One region of the Citrobacter sp. LST-B2 genome, then DNA from elsewhere that is predicted to be linked to it. Evidence: predicted binding sites of a transcription regulator. Region 1 holds the regulator's gene; each other region holds the start of a gene.

Region 1 (4,807 bases):
AATCTGGGCGTGCTTGCTCGTGATCTGGTGAACGACCATGACATCATCCAGGTCGATATGCGTAACCACGGTCTCTCTCCTCGCGACCCAGTGATGAACTACCCGGCGATGGCGCAGGATCTGCTGGATACGCTGGATGCGCAACACCTCGAAAAAGCCACCTTCATTGGCCACTCGATGGGGGGTAAAGCGGTGATGGCGCTCAGTGCGCTGGCTCCGGAACGCATCGATCGCTTAGTGGCTATCGATATCGCCCCGGTGGACTATCATGTCCGCCGCCACGACGAAATTTTCGCGGCTATCAACGCGGTGACGGCATCAGCGGCAAAAACTCGCCAGCAGGCGGCAGCGGTCATGCGCGAACATCTTAATGAAGAAGGCGTGATTCAATTTTTGCTGAAATCGTATGTTGACGGCGAGTGGCGCTTCAACGTGCCGGTACTGTGGGAACAATATCCGCATATCGTCGGCTGGGAGACAATTCCCGCCTGGAATCATCCGGCGCTGTTTATCCCCGGCGGCAACTCCCCATACGTCACCGAGGCGTATCGCGACGATTTACTGGCACAGTTTCCGCAAGCACGTGCGCATGTGATTGCCGGGGCCGGTCACTGGGTGCATGCCGAAAAACCGGAGGCGGTGTTGCGCGCCATCCGTCGTTATCTTAATGAAACAGCTAACTGATTAAAAACTCAGCGTCCGTGCGCGATTACGCGTGTGAACGTTGGCGCGCCTCATTCGCTGATGTATGATGGCGCGCTATCCATCCGGGCAGAGGCCTGGCTGATTGTTTCCCCGAAGTCACCAATATCATGGCCAAAGAACAAACGGACCGTACGACACTAGATCTGTTCGCGCACGAGCGTCGCCCGGGACGACCGAAAACCAATCCGCTTTCACGCGATGAACAGCTGCGCATTAATAAGCGTAATCAACTCAAACGCGACAAAGTTCGCGGTCTTAAGCGTGTCGAACTCAAACTCAACGCAGAAGCTGTTGACGCGTTGAATGAGCTGGCGGAATCCCGAGAGATGAGCCGCAGTGAACTGATCGAAGAGATATTGATGGCCCAACTGGCAACGCTACGCGGCCAGGATCTCGCCTGAAATTATCCTCTCTCCCACTTTCGTGTAGCATGGAGTGCACTCGTATGCGTTTGCTATTTCCGCATACCTGACTGTTCTGCTATGATTGCCCTTATCTGTGGGCAATTCGCCACCACCATTTCAATAAGTTTCAAGAGGTTACTTTACTCATGGCAATCACTGGCATCTTTTTCGGCAGCGACACCGGGAATACCGAAAATATCGCAAAAATGATTCAAAAACAGCTTGGTAAAGACGTTGCCGATGTGCATGACATTGCAAAAAGCAGCAAGGAAGATCTCGAAAGTTATGACATTCTGCTGCTTGGCATCCCAACCTGGTACTACGGTGAAGCGCAGTGCGACTGGGACGACTTCTTCCCTACCCTCGAAGACATCGATTTTAACGGCAAACTGGTCGCACTGTTCGGCTGTGGCGATCAGGAAGATTATGCAGAATACTTCTGCGACGCGTTAGGCACAATCCGCGATATCATTGAGCCGCGCGGTGCAACCATCGTGGGTCACTGGCCGACCGCTGGCTATCATTTTGAAGCCTCCAAAGGTCTGGCGGATGATAACCATTTTGTCGGTCTGGCGATTGACGAAGACCGTCAGCCGGAACTGACCGCCGAGCGCGTGGAAAAATGGGTGAAGCAGATCTCTGAAGAATTGCACCTTGATGAGATCATCAACGCCTGATGTACGGCGGCGCAGACAAGGTTTGCGCCGCATCAATAGACAGAACCAATCAAAATAATTGCTACAAATTTGTAACTTTCTTGCCCATCCCTGTACAATGTGCGGGAGTTTTTAGGTGGCGCTCTCATTTCCAGGCAATACCGACTATTTATTAACATTTGCCAGAGGCTTGCAGTTTTCATTTAGACACGGCAGTCCTATAATGAAACGCATTATCCCGAGTGCAATTTCTGTCACTTCTTGTATGAAGTGAATCGTTTAGCAACAGGACAGATTCCGCATGACTGACAACAATACCGCATTAAAGAAGGCTGGCCTGAAAGTAACGCTTCCACGTTTAAAGATTCTGGAAGTTCTTCAGGGACCGGATAACCATCACGTCAGTGCGGAAGATTTATACAAACGGCTGATCGACATGGGTGAAGAAATTGGTCTGGCGACCGTGTATCGCGTGCTGAACCAGTTTGATGACGCCGGTATCGTAACCCGCCACAATTTTGAAGGCGGCAAATCCGTTTTCGAGCTGACCCAGCAGCATCATCACGATCACCTGATTTGCCTTGATTGCGGCAAAGTGATCGAATTTAGCGATGAGTCTATTGAAGCGCGCCAGCGTGAGATCGCGTCGAAGCATGGCATTCGTCTGACGAACCATAGCCTCTACCTCTATGGCCACTGCGCTGAAGGCGATTGCCGCGAAAACGAACACGCGCATGACGCGAAATAATCTGCATTATTCTGAAAAGCCAACCTGCCGGTTGGCTTTTTTTATGCCTGCCATTCCCTACTCAGCGCTTTCTTCTGCCTGCATGTTGCTTTAATGTAAAATATCTTACCCTGCTTCGTCCGGAGAATCGAAATGGAACTTCGCCAGCTACGTTACTTTGTCCGTATTGTAGAAACCGGCAGTATGGGCAGCGCGGCGCTCGATCTCGACATCGGCGTGTCCGCCCTGAGCCAGCAGATGACGCGGCTGGAAAACGAACTCGCGATCCGCCTGTTGCAGCGAACCACGCGCGGCGTCACGCCCACTAACGCTGGTCTGGCCTTTTACTCGCAGGCACAACTGGCGCTACGCCACGCCGATGATGCGATCCTGGCCGCTCGCGAGGCGCGTCTTTCGGGACACGTCAGCGTCGGCATGGCCCCCAGCACCGCCTCCATCCTGGGAATACCGTTTATTCATGCCATGCGGGAACATTACGCCGACGTTCGCCTGCACGTGGTGGAAAGCCTGTCGGGTAATCTGGAACGGATGATCAACACGCGCCAGATTGATCTGGCGGTCGTGTTTCAAAAAGAGAAGATCCTGCGCTGGAGCGCCAGACCGGTTCTTGAGGAGCGCCTGTTTCTGATTGGCACACACGAGCTGCTGGTGGATATTCCGGATGACACCATAACGCCTGCTCAACTGGCGAATATTCCCCTGATCATGCCAAGCCAGGGACACGGCCTGCGTGGCAGACTGGAAGCCATCTGTCAGGAACACGGACTGAAGGTCGATATTGCCACGGAAATTGACGGCCTGACGTTACTGATGCGCGCCGTTGGCAGCGGACTCGGCGCCACGCTGCAACCCGGTGCAGCCATTTCGCATCTTGAGAGGGAAGCGCTAAGAGTGATCGGCGTCCATAATCCTGTCCTCAGCCGCCCCAATTTTCTGGTCAGTCTGTCGGACGATGAACTCACCCCTGCCGGTCTTGCAGCCCGCGTAATACTCACAAAAGTCATGCGTGAACTCGTTGAAACCGGTCATTGGCCGGGCGCAACCCTTTACGCTCCCTAAACCCCTCTTTAGCTATTCGTCATAGCGCCCATACAATCAGCACGTATACATTTCAATTACAAATTTAACAAATAGTTAAATGGTAATGGAGTAGACGATGGTTGATGTACTGGTGATTGGCGGTGGTAATGCCGCGTTATGTGCCGCCTTAACCGCCCGTGAGGCAGGAGCTTCCGTGCTGCTGTTAGAGGCTGCGCCCCGGGAATGGCGCGGCGGGAATTCCCAACACACGCGCAATTTACGCTGTATGCACGATGCGCCACAGGATGTGCTGGTCGAGAGTTATCCCGAAGAGGAGTTCTGGCAGGATCTCTGGCGTGTCACCGAAGGCAATACCAATGAAGCGTTGGCGCGACTGGTGATCCGGACCTCTTCCCAGTGTCGCGACTGGATGCGTCAGCACGGCGTTAATTTTCAGCCTCCGCTCTCTGGCGCGCTGCACGTGGCGCGTACCAATGCCTTCTTCATGGGCGGCGGTAAAGCCCTCGTGAACGCCTATTACCGCAGCGCAGAAAAGCTGGGGGTACAGATTCGCTACAACACGCCGGTACAGGCACTTGAATTGCGCAACGGCGAATTCATCGCAGCCCTGGCAGGTCACGAGCGCATTGAGGCGAAAGCCTGCGTACTCGCCGCCGGTGGATTTGAATCCAACCGCGAATGGCTGCGCGACGCCTGGGGAGAGAACGCTCGTGGCGAATGGCCAGCCGATAACTTCCTCATTCGCGGCACCCGCTTTAATCAGGGCGTCTTGCTCAAGTTTATGATCGATGCCGGTGCTGACATTATCGGCGATCCGTCTCAGTCCCACTGTGTAGCGATTGATGCCCGGGCCCCGTTGTACGACGGCGGCATTTGTACCCGCGTGGATTGCGTCTCACTGGGTGTGGTAGTCAACCGGGACGCGGAGCGCTTTTACGATGAAGGCGAAGATTTCTGGCCGAAACGCTATGCCATCTGGGGGCGTCTGGTTGCCCACCAACCGGGGCAGATTGGCTACTCCATTATCGACAGCAAAGCGATCGGTCACTTTATGCCGCCGGTTTTCCCCGGCGCACAGGCCAATACGCTGAGTGAACTGGCCCGCCAGTTGGGGCTGGATCCCGAACGCTTTACCCATACCGTGGAGCACTACAATCAGGCCTGTCAGCCGGGTCAGTTTGATCACACGAAGCTGGACAACTGCGCGACGCAGGGCCTGACGCCACCGAAAACGCACTGGGCGCGGCCTATTG
Region 2 (4,807 bases), 1.2 Mb from region 1:
ACCACCACTTCTTTCGCCATCGCACCCGTGAACAGCCCAACCGTTGCCTGCCAGTTGTCTTCATGAACACCAATCGGTTTAAAGATGGGAGTGATGACGCGACTGACGGAGGCCAGCGCCGAATCGTTGATATTATCGACAATCTTGCCGCTGAGTGAAAAGCTGTTAAACGCGCTCAGGAAGATGCTGACAATGACGATCACTTTACCGGCGCGCAGCACAAACCCTTTCAGGCGCTGCCAGGTCTGGATGATCAGACTCTTGATATGCGGGACGTGATAAACCGGAAGCTCCATAACAAACGGAGACGCTTCGCCACGCATGATCGTGTGTTTGAGCATCAGGCCGGTCAGAACCGCCATCACAATGCCCAGCACATACAGGGAGAACACCGCCAGCGCGCCGTTCTGCCCGAAGAAGGCCGCCGCAAACACGGCGAAAATCGCCAGTCGTGCCCCACAGGACATGAACGGTGCCATCATGATCGTCATCAGACGCTCACGTGGCGCATCCAGGGTGCGGGCCCCCATCACCGATGGCACGTTGCAGCCAAAGCCGACAATCAGCGGGACGAATGATTTGCCCGGCAGTCCCAGCGCCTGCATCAGACGGTCCATCACAAACGCTGCGCGCGCCATGTAACCGGAGTCTTCGAGGAACGAGAGGAACAGGTACATCATGCCGATCTGCGGAACCAGCGGCAGAACGGTGTTAATCCCACCGCCCAGCCCTTGGGCGAGGAAAATGGTCAGCCAGTCCGGGAAGTGAAGGGTATAACCGATCCACTGGATACCGTGAATAAAAATCGCCACAGAGCCAGCATCAAAAATCGGGGCCAGCGCGCCGCCAATGTTAATGGCAAGCAGGAACATCAGGTACATCACAAACAGGAAGATCGGCAGACCGAGAAAACGGTTGAGGATGATTTTATCCACCGCCGTTGTAAAGCGGCTGGGTTCTGCTGTTAAAGTATTGCTCACCACGTCGCAGATCGCCGCAATGCACTGGTAACGCGCATCGGCGATATGCAGTGCCGGGTCGTCCATCTCGTCGCTCAGATGCGCCAGCGAAATATCCAGTTGCGCAGCAGCGTCACCGGCGTATGCCCGGCTGTAGATATCCCCTTCCAGCATTTGCAGGCCGAGCCAGCGGCGCTGTTGTACCGGCATTTCTTTAGCCATGGCGTTTGCCAGTTTATCGGCCTCACGCAGCAGCGGCTGGGCGTAATGCACCAGTTCAACGTTTTCGTTCTTGCTGTGGCGGTCAATCGCCAGCTTCAGCGCTTCGATACCGCGTCCACGGGTAGAAACCAGCGGGACGACCGGGCAGCCAAGGCGGGTTGAAAGGGCATCGATATCAATGCGGATTTTCTGTTTTTCCGCAATGTCGAGCATGTTGAGTGCAACAATGCAGGGAATGCCCAGCTCAAGCAGTTGCAGCGTCAGATAGAGGTTACGCTCAAGATTTGAGGCATCTACCACGTTAATTAACAGGTCGGCGTCGCCGCTCAGAATGTAGTGGCAGGCAATCTGCTCATCCAGAGAGGTTTGCGAAGAGATGGTAGTGAGCGAATACGTGCCGGGCAGATCGACCAGCGTGACCTGATGATCCGTGGTCGTGAATTGCCCCTCTTTACGTTCCACGGTGACCCCAGCCCAGTTGCCTACGCGCTGGCGCGCACCGGTCAGTTGGTTAAACAGGGTTGTCTTGCCGGAATTTGGATTACCAATTAAGCCAATGGTTAATTTTTTCATCGTTATAGACTCACTGTATTAACAGGAAACCGCTTCCACTTCTAATAATGCCAGGTCTTTTTTACGCAATACCAGGCTAACGCGACGCGTTTCAATATGGACAGGATCGCCTAAGGGGGCGACGCGCACCACGTTAAATGAGGAACCCGGGAGCATGCCGAGGGAAAGCAGTTTCTGACGGTATGCAGGACTTATTTCTCGGGAAAAACCAGTGATTTTCCACGCAGTATCTGGAGCAAATTGCATAAGAACCTACTTGTTTCTCGCTAACTGGATGTTTACCTCATGGGGCAAAGGGGCGCGGCATGAGACCAGATGATTAGCCAACGAAGGAAAGAGTAAATAATCAACAATGCAATGATAATGAGAATGGTTTTTATCTTCAACCGATTAAATGTGACGGAATGTAGGTTTGAATAATAATCTGCGTCATTTTTGATATGGCTCAAAAATAATAACCAGCAGGTGAAATGATTTGAATTCTTAATAAATTAACGTTGTTAATGTTTAATTAAGGTTTCATCTGTTAATGGCGTGATAAATATAACGCGATGGAGAAGGTGGATGCGGTAAAGGGCCGGACAGGGCGGTTCCGCCGCCATCCGGCACTCGATCTAAACTTAACGTTTTTTACCCATTGCTGCCGCCAGCGCATCCATCATCGCGCTGTTACCGGCGGGCTGCGCTTCACGAGTACGTGGTTTTGCCGCTTTCGCTGCCGGACGATCATTGCCGCCGCCGCGACGGGCATTGGTTTCACCCGGCTGTTCGTCCAGACGCATCGTCAGGGCAATACGCTTACGTTGCAGGTCAACTTCCAGTACTTTCACCTTCACGATGTCGCCCGCTTTCACCACGGTGTGGGGATCGTCAACAAACTTGTTCGACAGCGATGAGATGTGAACCAGTCCATCCTGGTGAACGCCGATATCCACAAACGCACCAAAGTTGGTGACGTTGGTGACGGCACCCTCGAGAACCATCCCCGGCTGCAAATCGTTCATGGTTTCAACGCCATCGGCAAACTGCGCGGTTTTGAATTCCGGACGCGGATCGCGACCTGGTTTCTCCAGCTCTTTGATGATGTCACTGACGGTCGGGACACCGAACTTGTCGTCGGTGAAATCGACGGCTTTCAGATTGCGCAGTTCGCTGCTGTTGCCCATCAGATCTTTCAGCGCCTGTTGGGTTGCCGCCAGAATACGTTCCACGACCGGATAGGCTTCCGGGTGAACGGTGGAGGCATCCAGCGGGTTATCACCGTGGTTAATACGCAGGAAGCCTGCGCACTGTTCGAAGGCTTTCGGTCCCAGTCGGCTGACTTTCAGCAGTTGCTGACGATTCTGGAACTGCCCGTTCTCGTCGCGCCAGGCCACGATATTCTGCGCCATCATTCGGGTCAGACCGGCTACACGGGTTAACAGCGGAACCGATGCCGTATTCAAATCAACGCCGACGGCGTTCACACAGTCTTCCACTACCGCGTCCAGCTTACGGGCTAACTGTGTCTGGCTGACGTCATGCTGATACTGACCGACGCCGATCGATTTCGGATCGATTTTCACCAGCTCAGCGAGCGGATCCTGCAGACGGCGCGCAATAGAGACCGCGCCGCGCAGCGAGACGTCGAGATCCGGGAACTCCTGGGCTGCCAGTTCTGACGCGGAATAGACTGACGCCCCGGCTTCGCTGACGATCACTTTCTGCGCCGTCACTTTCGGGAACTGTTTCTGTACATCGAGGAAGAAGCGTTCGGTTTCACGCGAGGCGGTGCCGTTACCAATCGCCACCAGTTCCACATTGTACTTCTCACACAGCGCAGCCACTACCATGGCGGCTTTCGCCGCCTGACCGGTGTGAGGATAGATGGTATCGGTGGCGACCAGCTTACCAGTGCCATCCACCACGGCGACTTTTACCCCGGTACGCAGACCCGGATCGAGGCCCATAGTGGCACGCAGACCCGCTGGTGCCGCCATCAACAGGTCGTGCAGGTTGCGGGCGAATACGTTGATTGCTTCGTCCTCCGCGCGCTCGCGGACAGTCCCCATCAGCTCGGTCTCGAGGTGCATAAGCACCTTGATACGCCACGTCCAGCTCACCACGCCTTTGCGCCAGCTGTCTGCCGGTGCGTTGTTCAGACGCAGGCCGAGGTGATCCATAATGATCTGCTCGCAGTAGCTCTCTTTCGGCGGCTCATCGAACTGCGGATCGGCATTCAGCGAAAGCTGCAACACGCCTTCATTACGGCCGCGGAACATTGCCAGCGCACGGTGAGAAGGCACGGAGGCGATCGGCTCGTGATGATCGAAATAGTCGCGGAATTTTGCGCCTTCCTCTTCTTTACCGCTGACTACGCTGGCAACCAGATGGGCATTTTTCCACAGATAGTCACGTACCTTCGCCAGCAGCGCGGCGTCTTCGGCAAAGCGTTCCATCAGGATATAGCGTGCGCCATCAAGCGCGGCTTTGCTGTCGGCAACCCCTTTCTCTGCATCGATATATTTTGCCGCTTCGGTGTCCGGATCGTGTGACGGGTCGTTCCACAACAGGTCGGCCAGCGGTTCCAGACCGGCTTCAATCGCTATCTGTCCACGGGTGCGGCGTTTGGGTTTATACGGGAGGTAAAGATCTTCGAGTTCGGTCTTACTTAACGTGCCGTTGATGGCAGTCGCCAGATCATCGGTCAGTTTGCCTTGCTCGGAAATGGACTTGAGAATGGCCTGACGGCGCTCTTCCAGTTCGCGCAAATAGCCCAGTCGGGTCTCCAGATTACGCAGTTGCGTATCATCCAGGCCGCCGGTGATTTCCTTACGGTAACGTGCGATAAACGGCACGGTGTTCCCTTCGTCAAGCAGGCGAACGGCAGCGGTGACCTGGTCGGCCCGGGCCTGAATTTCACCCGCAATAATGCGGCAGAAAGAATCATTCATCATGGATTGGCTTCATCTACTGAGTAAAAAATCAGGGAACAGTTATACGGATTGATGGGCAAAAACGCCAGCCATAGCGCGGGGCTTCGGATTGTTCCTGCTCATTTTTCGTATTCGATC
Region 3 (4,807 bases), 1.8 Mb from region 1:
AGGATGGCGTGTATCCCTCTCACTGGCGGGTGAATCAGAGCGCGCTACAACAGGTGCGCCAACTGGTGGCAAAAATGGAACAGGACGGCGATGAGAGCGATCTCCCCGGCGTCGCCAATCGTGAAATTCTGTTTATGCAACTGCTGGTGCTGTTGCGCAAAAGTAGCCTGATGGAAGGGGCGGACAATAACGATGCGCGCCTGAACCAGTTGATGGCCTGGCTGGAAGATCATTTTGCGGAGGAGGTCTGCTGGGAGGCGTTGGCCGATCGCTTCTCGCTTTCCCTGCGCACGCTGCACCGCCAGTTGAAACAACAGACCGGGCTGACGCCGCAGCGCTATCTTAACCGTCTGCGCTTAATCAAAGCCCGCCATCTGTTGCGTCATAGCGATGAAAGCGTCACAGAAATCGCCTATCGCTGTGGTTTTGGCGACAGTAACCACTTTTCGACCCTGTTTCGCCGTGAATTTGACTGGTCGCCGCGCGACATTCGCCAGGGACGGGATGCGTTACTTCAGTAACGCGAATGCTATCAACGTTTTTCGCCGCCAGAATGTTAATAATCATCGATCTGTGATGCCGGAAATCTTATCCGGCCTGGGTGTTGACGTAATTTGCGGGTCGGATAAGGCGAAGCCATCATCCGGCAAGGAATATTCAGGTGGCGAATCAACTGATTCTTCTAAAAGATGACTTCTTTGCGAATGCCGGACAGGCCGTCGCTGTCGCCGATCGCTATCCGCAGGATGTGTTTGCCGAACATACGCATGATTTTTGTGAGCTGGTGATCGTCTGGCGCGGCAATGGTCTGCATGTGCTCAATGACCGTCCCTATCGCATCACCCGTGGCGATCTGTTTTATATTCGCGCCGAAGACAAGCACTCTTACACCTCCGTTAACGATCTCGTGTTACAAAACATCATCTATTGCCCGGAGCGGTTAAAGCTGAATCTGGGCTGGGAGAGCGCGATCCCGGGTTTTAACGGCACACCGCGACAGCCGCACTGGCGACTGGGCAGTGTGGGTATGACGCAGGCGCGCCAGGTGATAAGCCAGCTTGAGCATGAAAGTAACCAGCACGATCCGATCGCCAACGACATGGCGGAGCTGCTCTTTGGCCAACTGGTGATGACGTTGAAGCGTCATCGCTATGCGACCGACACGCTGCCAGCGACCTCCAGCGAAACGCTGCTGGATAAACTGATTACCGCGCTGGCCGCCAGTCTGGAGCGTCCGTTTGCGCTGGATGTCTTCTGCGATCGGGAAGCGTGCAGTGAACGCGTGCTGCGCCAGCAGTTTCGTAGCCAGACCGGAATGACGATTAACCAGTATCAGCGCCAGGTTCGCGTCTGTCATGCGCAATATTTACTTCAGCACAGCCGTCTGATGATCGGTGAGATTTCGATGAAGTGTGGCTTTGAAGACAGTAATTACTTTTCTGTGGTGTTTACGCGGGAAACCGGGATGACGCCCAGTCAGTGGCGTCATCTCAGTAATTCAACGGATTAGCTTGCCATACCCAGACCGACAATGTTGGCGGCGATGATGATCACCACACATCCCAGACTCAGGACGCTGACAGGACGACGCCCGGCGTTGTTCCACTCTTTCAGTACCAGACCGACAATACCACCGCACAGCACGTAGAAACTCATGTGCAGCATCCAACTGATGTAGTCATATTGCGCCGGAATGCGCGCGTGGCCCCAGGCGTAGAAAAAGAACTGCAAATACCACATCAGGCCACCCAGTGCGGACAGCAGCACGTTGGTGATGATAAGCGATTTTGCCAGAGAGAAGTCGGCTTTTACCGACAGGTTCTTCACTTTTGCCAGACGAATAAAACAGAAACCCAGGTTGACCAACGCGCCGCCGCCCATGATCACTACATAGCTTGGCAGTGCGACATACAGCGGGTCTACATCCAGCGCCGCGGCGGCTTCATGCATCGGCTTCGCCGCGTTCATCGCAAACGACATGCCTGCGGAGAAAATGCCGCACATTACCGCCAGCAACAGCCCTTTTTTCAGGTTGAATTCTTCGGCTTTGATGCCCATTTTACGCTCTTTGAGCTGGCCCGCGCGGGTGACGATCCCGACGCCAATCAGCGCAACCAGCACCCCGAGCAGCGTCATACGCCCGCCTTCGGTGTTAATCAACACATCAAAATTGCCGTTGATGATAGGGGTCATCAGCGTACCGACAATCAGCGTAATGCCGATGGCAATGCCAATCCCCATCGACATGCCAAGGTAGCGCATGGTCAGACCGTAGTTGATATTGCCGATGCCCCACATGGCGCCGAACAGAAACACCGGCAGTAGAGTGGAAAGGCTGAATGAACTGTAGTAGGCCCAGAAGTCAGGCAGCAGCATGGCGCTGATGGTCCACGGGAGGATCAGCCACGAGACAATCCCACCGACCGACCACATGGTTTCCCATGACCACTGTTTCACTTGTTTGAACGGGGCATAGAAACAGGCTGCACTGGCCGCACCTATCAAATGCCAAAAAATACCCATCGTAATCGCGTTACTCATCACATCATCCTCATTGTTTTTATCGTCGTTTCTAGCCTTCCGACGTCATGAGTTTAAAAATTGCGCAGATGTATAACCTTTTGCCGATTGCCGTGATTTTCCCTTTCTGGCAAAGACCCGGTTAAGTGGGTGATATGGCTCACATAATCAGCAATAGACGTTAATGTAATAACCTTAGTAAAAGTACGGCATTGATAATCATTTTCAATATCATTTAATTAACTATAATGAACCAACTGCTTACGCGGCGTTAACACCCGGCCGCTCGACAATAATGGAGATGATTATGAGTTATACACTGCCATCCCTGCCGTACGCTTATGATGCGCTGGAACCGCACTTCGATAAGCAGACGATGGAAATCCACCATACCAAACACCACCAGACCTATGTAAACAACGCCAACGCGGCGCTGGAAAGTCTGCCTGAATTCGCTAACCTGTCTGCTGAAGAGCTGATCGCTAAACTGGATCAGGTACCGGCCGACAAGAAAACCGTTCTGCGTAATAATGCGGGCGGTCACGCTAACCACAGCCTGTTCTGGAAAGGCCTGAAAAAGGGCACTACCCTGCAGGGCGATCTGAAAGCGGCTATCGAACGTGATTTCGGCTCTGTTGATAACTTCAAAGCAGAATTCGAAAAAGCTGCCGCCACCCGTTTCGGTTCCGGCTGGGCCTGGCTGGTGCTGAAAGGCGACAAGCTGGCGGTCGTTTCAACCGCAAACCAGGATTCCCCGCTGATGGGTGAAGCGATTTCTGGTGCGTCTGGCTTCCCGATTGTGGGCCTGGACGTGTGGGAACACGCTTACTACCTGAAATTCCAGAACCGTCGTCCGGACTACATCAAAGAGTTCTGGAACGTGGTGAACTGGGACGAAGCGGCTGCGCGTTTCGCTGCAAAAAAATAAGTCTTATTTAACAAGACATCGCGTTTATATGACCCCGTCGGCGTGGCCGGTGGGGTTTTTTTGTGATCAAAATCGAATGAAAAACAGTGATCCACAAAAATTGAAACATTGTTTTATTGTGTGGTTGGGATCACTTTTATTATTGTGCTGAATGTCTATCGTTGACACATCTTTACATCGGAAGGTGATGGAAATGCAGATTAAACGCACGATAGAAAAAATCCCTGGTGGCATGATGCTCGTCCCTCTGTTCCTGGGCGCGTTGTGTCACACGTTCTCTCCTGACGCGGGGAAATATTTTGGCTCATTCACCAACGGGATGATCACTGGCACGGTGCCTATTCTGGCCGTGTGGTTCTTCTGCATGGGAGCCTCCATCAAGCTAAGCGCGACGGGTACCGTCCTGCGTAAGTCCGGGACGCTGGTGGTGACTAAAATTGCCGTGGCGTGGGTAGTGGCGGCGATTGCCTCGCGGATTATTCCTGAACATGGCGTGGAGGCAGGATTCTTTGCCGGGCTGTCGACACTGGCGCTGGTTGCGGCAATGGACATGACCAACGGCGGGCTGTACGCGTCCATTATGCAACAGTACGGCACCAAAGAAGAGGCCGGGGCATTTGTTCTGATGTCGCTAGAGTCCGGACCGCTGATGACGATGATCATCCTCGGTACGGCCGGGATTGCGTCGTTTGAACCGCATGTGTTTGTCGGCGCAGTGCTGCCTTTCCTGGTGGGCTTTACGCTGGGTAACCTTGACCCGGAACTGCGTGAATTCTTCAGTAAAGCCGTCCAGACGCTGATCCCTTTCTTCGCCTTTGCGCTGGGTAACACCATCGATCTGAGCGTGATAGCACAGACCGGTCTGTTGGGTATTCTGTTGGGTGTGGCGGTGATTATCGTCACCGGTATTCCGCTGATTATTGCCGATAAACTGATTGGCGGCGGCGACGGTACAGCAGGAATTGCGGCGTCCAGCTCAGCAGGAGCTGCAGTGGCGACGCCGGTACTGATTGCAGAAATGGTGCCCGCGTTTAAACCGATGGCACCGGCTGCAACTTCGCTGGTCGCCACCTCGGTGATTGTGACATCAATCCTGGTGCCGATTATCACCTCCATCTGGTCGAAGAAGGTCAAAGCAAAAGTGGCGGCAGTCGACATCCAGAATGCAGTGAAATAATACAATAATGCCGGATGGCGCTACGCTTATCCGGCTTGTTTTTGCGTCATAAAAAGGCCTGGTGAATCTCACCGGGCCTTGTCTATTAACGACCAAACACCTCATCAATCGTCCGGCAATCGTGTTCGTTCAACTCGCCGCCCGCATTGCGTGAAACCCCTGTGCAATAGCCAAACTTGCGC
Region 4 (4,807 bases), 710 kb from region 1:
ATACCGGCGCCCGTCATCAGGTCTGGCAGATTGACATCTATGATGAGCAGCAGCGACTGTGCTGTACTTCGCGGCTGACCACGGCAGTTGTGTGACGTTGTCACCAAAAAAGTGTGATCAGTATTGCTTTTGGTCATAATCTGCACAGCGAAAGGTGATATACTGTGCAGGTTTTGACCATAAGCGAGGATGATATGACTAGCCAACTAGACCCGGCCCAACTGGCAATTGAGTTTTTACGTCGTGATAAAACAGAGCTTTCTCCAGCCCAGTATCTCAAAAGACTGAAACAACTTGAGCTGGAATTTGCCGATTTACTGACGCTCTCTTCCACAGAATTAAAAGAAGAGATCTACTTTGCCTGGCGCCTTGGCGTTCATTGATTCAGCGATCGTTAACGTAAAAAGAACCCGACATGCGCGTCGGGTTTTTTTGTTCCTCACTGGCGGTATTACCACGCCATCTCGCCAGAATTCACTTTCGCGCTCAATTCCAGCGAACTTTCCTCTGCCAGTCCCGGCCACGCCGTTTTCATCGTTTTAATGACCCAGGGCGAACCTTGCTTCGCCGCCAGCGCCTGTTCGAACGATTGCAGATAATCCTGCGTGAAGCGGATGGCCCGATCGCCTTCAGGGCGCTCACCAAGGTAATGACCCGGAATAACCTGTGCAGGCTTTAGACTATCCATTTCAGTCAGAACATGACGCCATGATGCGCGTTGCGCTGGTGTCTGGGTGTCAGCGGTCCAGACGTGAATGCCTGACGCCACGCCCGTGCCGCCGAGAATGGTCCGGTTCGCTGGCACCCAAACATAGGCCGCGTAATCACTGGGATGACGCAGTTCCAGCGTTTCACCATCGATGCGAAAGCGCGTTTCTGTGGTTGCCTGCGGGACGGTCAGCGCCGTTGGCGCCCCCTCTTTCATCTGAGGTCCCCAGTACTGCAACTTAGCCTCTTTGGTGGCTCGAATATGCTCAACGACCCGTGGCGTGGCCAGTACCTTCGCGTCAGGAAAGGCTTTTACAATCGGCTGCAGGCCGAAATAGAAATCTGGATCGCCGGAGGTAATCACGATGGTTTTCAGTGTCTTGCCACGGGATTTAATCATCTCCACCAGCTTTTCACCGTCTTTAGTGCTGAACTGCGCATCAAACAATATCGCTTCCGTCGGACCGGATACTAACGTTGAGGAGACAGGGAAAATGGCGTTCTCCTGCGGGTTATAGACGTCAAGTTGCAGCGGCGCGGCAAACAGGGGGGAGGCGACAGCAGGCAACAGCAGGGCCAGCAGTTTACTTTTCATGAGGAATAGCCTTATGCAGATGAAATGGTCTTGTGTGTGGCCGGTATTTTAAGGGAATTGAGATCTGTTAGAATTCCCGTATCAGAACATGCTGAGTTTCATAAAACGATCGGATGGGTGGCGATGGACAGAGTGATGGCGGCGACGGTATTCAATCATATCTGCGATTTAGGCAGTCTGAGTGCGGCGGCGCGGGCACTGGGTCTCTCCCGGCCGATGGTGAGCCGCTATCTTGATGAGATGGAGAAATGGGCCGGGGCGCGGCTGATTCATCGCACCTCGCGCAGGCTGACAATTACCCCCGCCGGGGAGGAGGCGCTGGTGAAGACGCGAACGCTGGCGCAGCTCTCACAAGCGATTGGCGCGGCGTCGGCGGCAGACATTCCCAGCGGAACGCTACGCGTCGCCTGCGCGCACTTTACGGCAATGCATATTCTCGCCCCGATGCTGCCGGGATTTTTAGCGCGTTATCCCGAACTGCGCATTGAAGTTGAGATAAACAATCAGCCAGTCAGTCTGGTCGGTGAACGTATTGATGTCGCCATTCGCATTACCGATAACCCGGAGCCTGGCGCGATTGCCCGCCGGCTTGGCGATTGCGAATCGGTTCTCTGCGCATCAGAGGCGTATTTGCGTCAGCACGGCACCCCACAGACGCTGGAGGATCTCACTCAGCATAACTGTCTGTATTACAGTGGGTTTGCAGGAAAATCGTGGCACTTTCTCAACGAGCAGGGCGAGGCGGTCTCGGTGGCGATCAAGGGGAACTTGAGTGCCGGGATCTCGTCTTTACTTTGTGAATCTGCGCTGGCAGGCATGGGGATAGCGCTGGTGCCGGAAAAGGAAGCGCGTGAAGGACTGGCTCAGGGACGACTGGTTCGCCTGCTACCAACCTTGCAACCCCGACGCCTTGCCGTGTACGGCCTGTATCTTTCCCGTGAACATCAGCCCGCCGGGCTTCGGTTGTTTCTGGAGGCGATCCAGACCGCCATGCCGTAAAATCCATGAATTGATCTGACGTATAAAACAGCAGATAGCAATTTGTGTTAAAAATGACCTTTGCCGATATGAGACTATTCTTATCGCCCCTTCAAGAGCTAAGCCATCATGAGTGCCGGAGATAAGCGCCGGATGGGGCCGGAACCCTTAGGGCTGTTACTGACAACCTTAAGGGTTTTGTTTTTCTGTGCTTTCACGCTTCTCACGTCATTCCTATCCCTGAAATAGTCATTTTCTATACATCTTTACTGTTTTGACCAGTCCGGTCGATGACAGACGATAAAGTCATTATTAATCAGCACATTGAACAAATTCATCCATTCCTTTTAACCCACGTGGCAGGGTCTATGCTTAATAAAAGCGGTCAAAACAGGTGAAACACCGTAATGCCCCTGCTGTTGAGGGGTTGAAGTGAGAATAGTTATCACTAACATGGTGTTATAGCCTGATGGCTCACTATGCGAGGTAACCCTATGGAATTGCATTCAGGAACATTTAATCCGGACGATTTTGCCTGGCGCGGATTGACGCTAACCCCGGCGGCAGCGGCCCATATTCGCGAACTGGTCGCAAAGCAGCCGGGCATGCTGGGCGTGCGCCTGGGCGTTAAACAGACGGGATGCGCGGGTTTTGGCTATGTGCTGGATATCGTCAGCGATCCGGAAAAAGACGATCTGCTGTTTGAGGTTGAAGGCGCGAAGCTCTATGTCCCGTTACAGGCGATGCCGTTTATCGACGGCACGGAAGTGGATTACGTCCGTGAAGGATTAAATCAGTTATTCAAATTTCATAACCCGAAAGCCCAGAACGAATGCGGTTGTGGCGAAAGCTTTGGGGTATAGGCGGTACTATGTCTCGTAATACTGAAGCAACTGACGATGTCAAAACCTGGACTGGCGGCCCCCTGAATTATAAAGAGGGTTTCTTTACCCAACTGCAAACAGACGAGCTGGCGAAAGGGATCAACGAAGAGGTGGTGCGCGCCATTTCGGCCAAACGTAATGAACCGGAGTGGATGCTGGAGTTTCGCCTGAATGCGTACAGAGCGTGGGTCGACATGCCGGAGCCGCACTGGCTGAAGGCGCACTACGAGAAACTGAATTATCAGGATTACAGCTACTATTCCGCGCCGTCGTGCGGGAATTGCGATGAGACCTGCGCCTCTGAGCCGGGGGCGGTCCAGCAAACCGGGGCAAACGCCTTTCTCAGCAAAGAAGTTGAGGCCGCGTTTGAACAACTTGGCGTACCGGTACGCGAAGGCCGTGAAGTCGCGGTGGATGCCATTTTTGACTCCGTCTCTGTTGCCACCACTTATCGTGAAAAACTGGCGGAGCAGGGGATCATTTTCTGCTCCTTTGGTGAGGCGATACACGATCATCCCGAACTGGTGAAACAGTATCTTGGCACCGTCGTGCCCGGCAACGATAACTTCTTCGCCGCGTTGAATGCCGCAGTCGCCTCTGATGGCACTTTTATCTATGTGCCGAAAGGCGTGCGCTGCCCGATGGAGCTTTCAACCTATTTTCGCATTAACGCCGAAAAGACCGGGCAGTTTGAACGCACGATCCTGGTAGCGGATGAAGGCAGCTATGTAAGCTATATCGAAGGCTGTTCCGCACCAGTGCGCGACAGCTATCAGCTGCACGCGGCGGTCGTGGAAGTCATCATCCATAAAGACGCCGAGGTGAAATACTCCACCGTCCAGAACTGGTTCCCTGGCGATAACAACACCGGCGGCATTCTGAACTTCGTCACCAAACGCGCGTTGTGTGAGGGCGAGAACAGCAAAATGTCCTGGACCCAGTCGGAAACGGGGTCAGCCATCACCTGGAAATACCCCAGCTGTATTCTGCGCGGCGACAACTCGATCGGCGAATTTTATTCGGTGGCGTTAACCAGCGGTCATCAGCAGGCGGACACCGGTACCAAGATGATCCACATCGGCAAGAACACCCGCTCGACCATTATTTCGAAGGGGATTTCCGCCGGACACAGCCAGAACAGCTACCGCGGACTGGTCAAAATTATGCCGACCGCCACCAATGCCCGTAACTTTACCCAGTGCGACTCGATGCTGATTGGCGCCGACTGCGGAGCGCATACCTTTCCGTATGTTGAATGCCGCAACAACAGCGCGCAGTTGGAGCACGAAGCGACCACCTCACGGATTGGTGAAGATCAGCTGTTCTATTGTCTGCAGCGCGGTATCAGCGAAGAAGATGCGATCTCAATGATCGTCAACGGGTTCTGTAAAGACGTGTTCTCCGAGTTGCCGCTGGAGTTTGCCGTCGAAGCACAAAAACTTTTAGCCATTAGCCTTGAACACAGCGTCGGTTAAGGAAGAAACATGTTAACGATTAAAGATTTACAGGTCAGTGTGGAAGAAAAAGCCATCCTGCGTGGGTTGAACCTTGAGGTTCGTCCGGGGGAAGTGCATGCCATTATGGGACCGAACGGCTCCGGGAAAAGTACGCTTTCTGCGACGCTGGCAGGGCGTGAAGATTA

Evidence for each region. Region 1 encodes Fur, which represses iron uptake genes when iron is present. Its sites were predicted from a motif close to ATAATAATGAGAACNACTATCAA; they were not measured.
Region 2: a site for Fur is predicted at 2,112-2,134, ahead of feoA (ferrous iron transporter A). Genes of this name have one in related genera too.
Region 3: a site for Fur is predicted at 2,733-2,755, ahead of sodA (superoxide dismutase [Mn]). Genes of this name have one in related genera too.
Region 4: a site for Fur is predicted at 2,714-2,736, ahead of sufA (Fe-S cluster assembly scaffold SufA). Genes of this name have one in related genera too.

Annotation. Positions count from the first base shown of each region.
Region 1 is NZ_CP192598.1:1,560,412-1,565,218, reverse strand. Features, by position in the region: gene ybfF (esterase) at 1-684, shown strand, start outside; gene ybfE (LexA regulated protein) at 813-1,106, shown strand; gene fldA (flavodoxin FldA) at 1,256-1,786, shown strand; gene fur (ferric iron uptake transcriptional regulator) at 2,067-2,513, shown strand; gene tcuR (tricarballylate utilization LysR family transcriptional regulator TcuR) at 2,646-3,572, shown strand; gene tcuA (FAD-dependent tricarballylate dehydrogenase TcuA) at 3,670-4,807, shown strand, end outside.
Region 2 is NZ_CP192598.1:393,876-398,682, forward strand. Features, by position in the region: gene feoB (Fe(2+) transporter permease subunit FeoB) at 1-1,754, opposite strand, end outside; gene feoA (ferrous iron transporter A) at 1,773-2,000, opposite strand; gene ACQ0PY_RS01810 (Tex family protein) at 2,375-4,690, opposite strand; gene greB (transcription elongation factor GreB) at 4,789-4,807, opposite strand, start outside.
Region 3 is NZ_CP192598.1:4,859,912-4,864,718, reverse strand. Features, by position in the region: gene rhaS (HTH-type transcriptional activator RhaS) at 1-521, shown strand, start outside; gene rhaR (HTH-type transcriptional activator RhaR) at 662-1,510, shown strand; gene rhaT (L-rhamnose/proton symporter RhaT) at 1,507-2,541, opposite strand; gene sodA (superoxide dismutase [Mn]) at 2,828-3,448, shown strand; gene kdgT (2-keto-3-deoxygluconate transporter) at 3,642-4,625, shown strand; gene ACQ0PY_RS23375 (dihydrodipicolinate synthase family protein) at 4,711-4,807, opposite strand, start outside.
Region 4 is NZ_CP192598.1:2,275,197-2,280,003, forward strand. Features, by position in the region: gene menI (1,4-dihydroxy-2-naphthoyl-CoA hydrolase) at 1-95, shown strand, start outside; gene ACQ0PY_RS10900 (YdiH family protein) at 195-383, shown strand; gene ACQ0PY_RS10905 (Vmh family MBL fold metallo-hydrolase) at 452-1,303, opposite strand; gene ACQ0PY_RS10910 (LysR family transcriptional regulator) at 1,427-2,302, shown strand; gene sufA (Fe-S cluster assembly scaffold SufA) at 2,776-3,144, shown strand; gene sufB (Fe-S cluster assembly protein SufB) at 3,153-4,640, shown strand; gene sufC (Fe-S cluster assembly ATPase SufC) at 4,650-4,807, shown strand, end outside.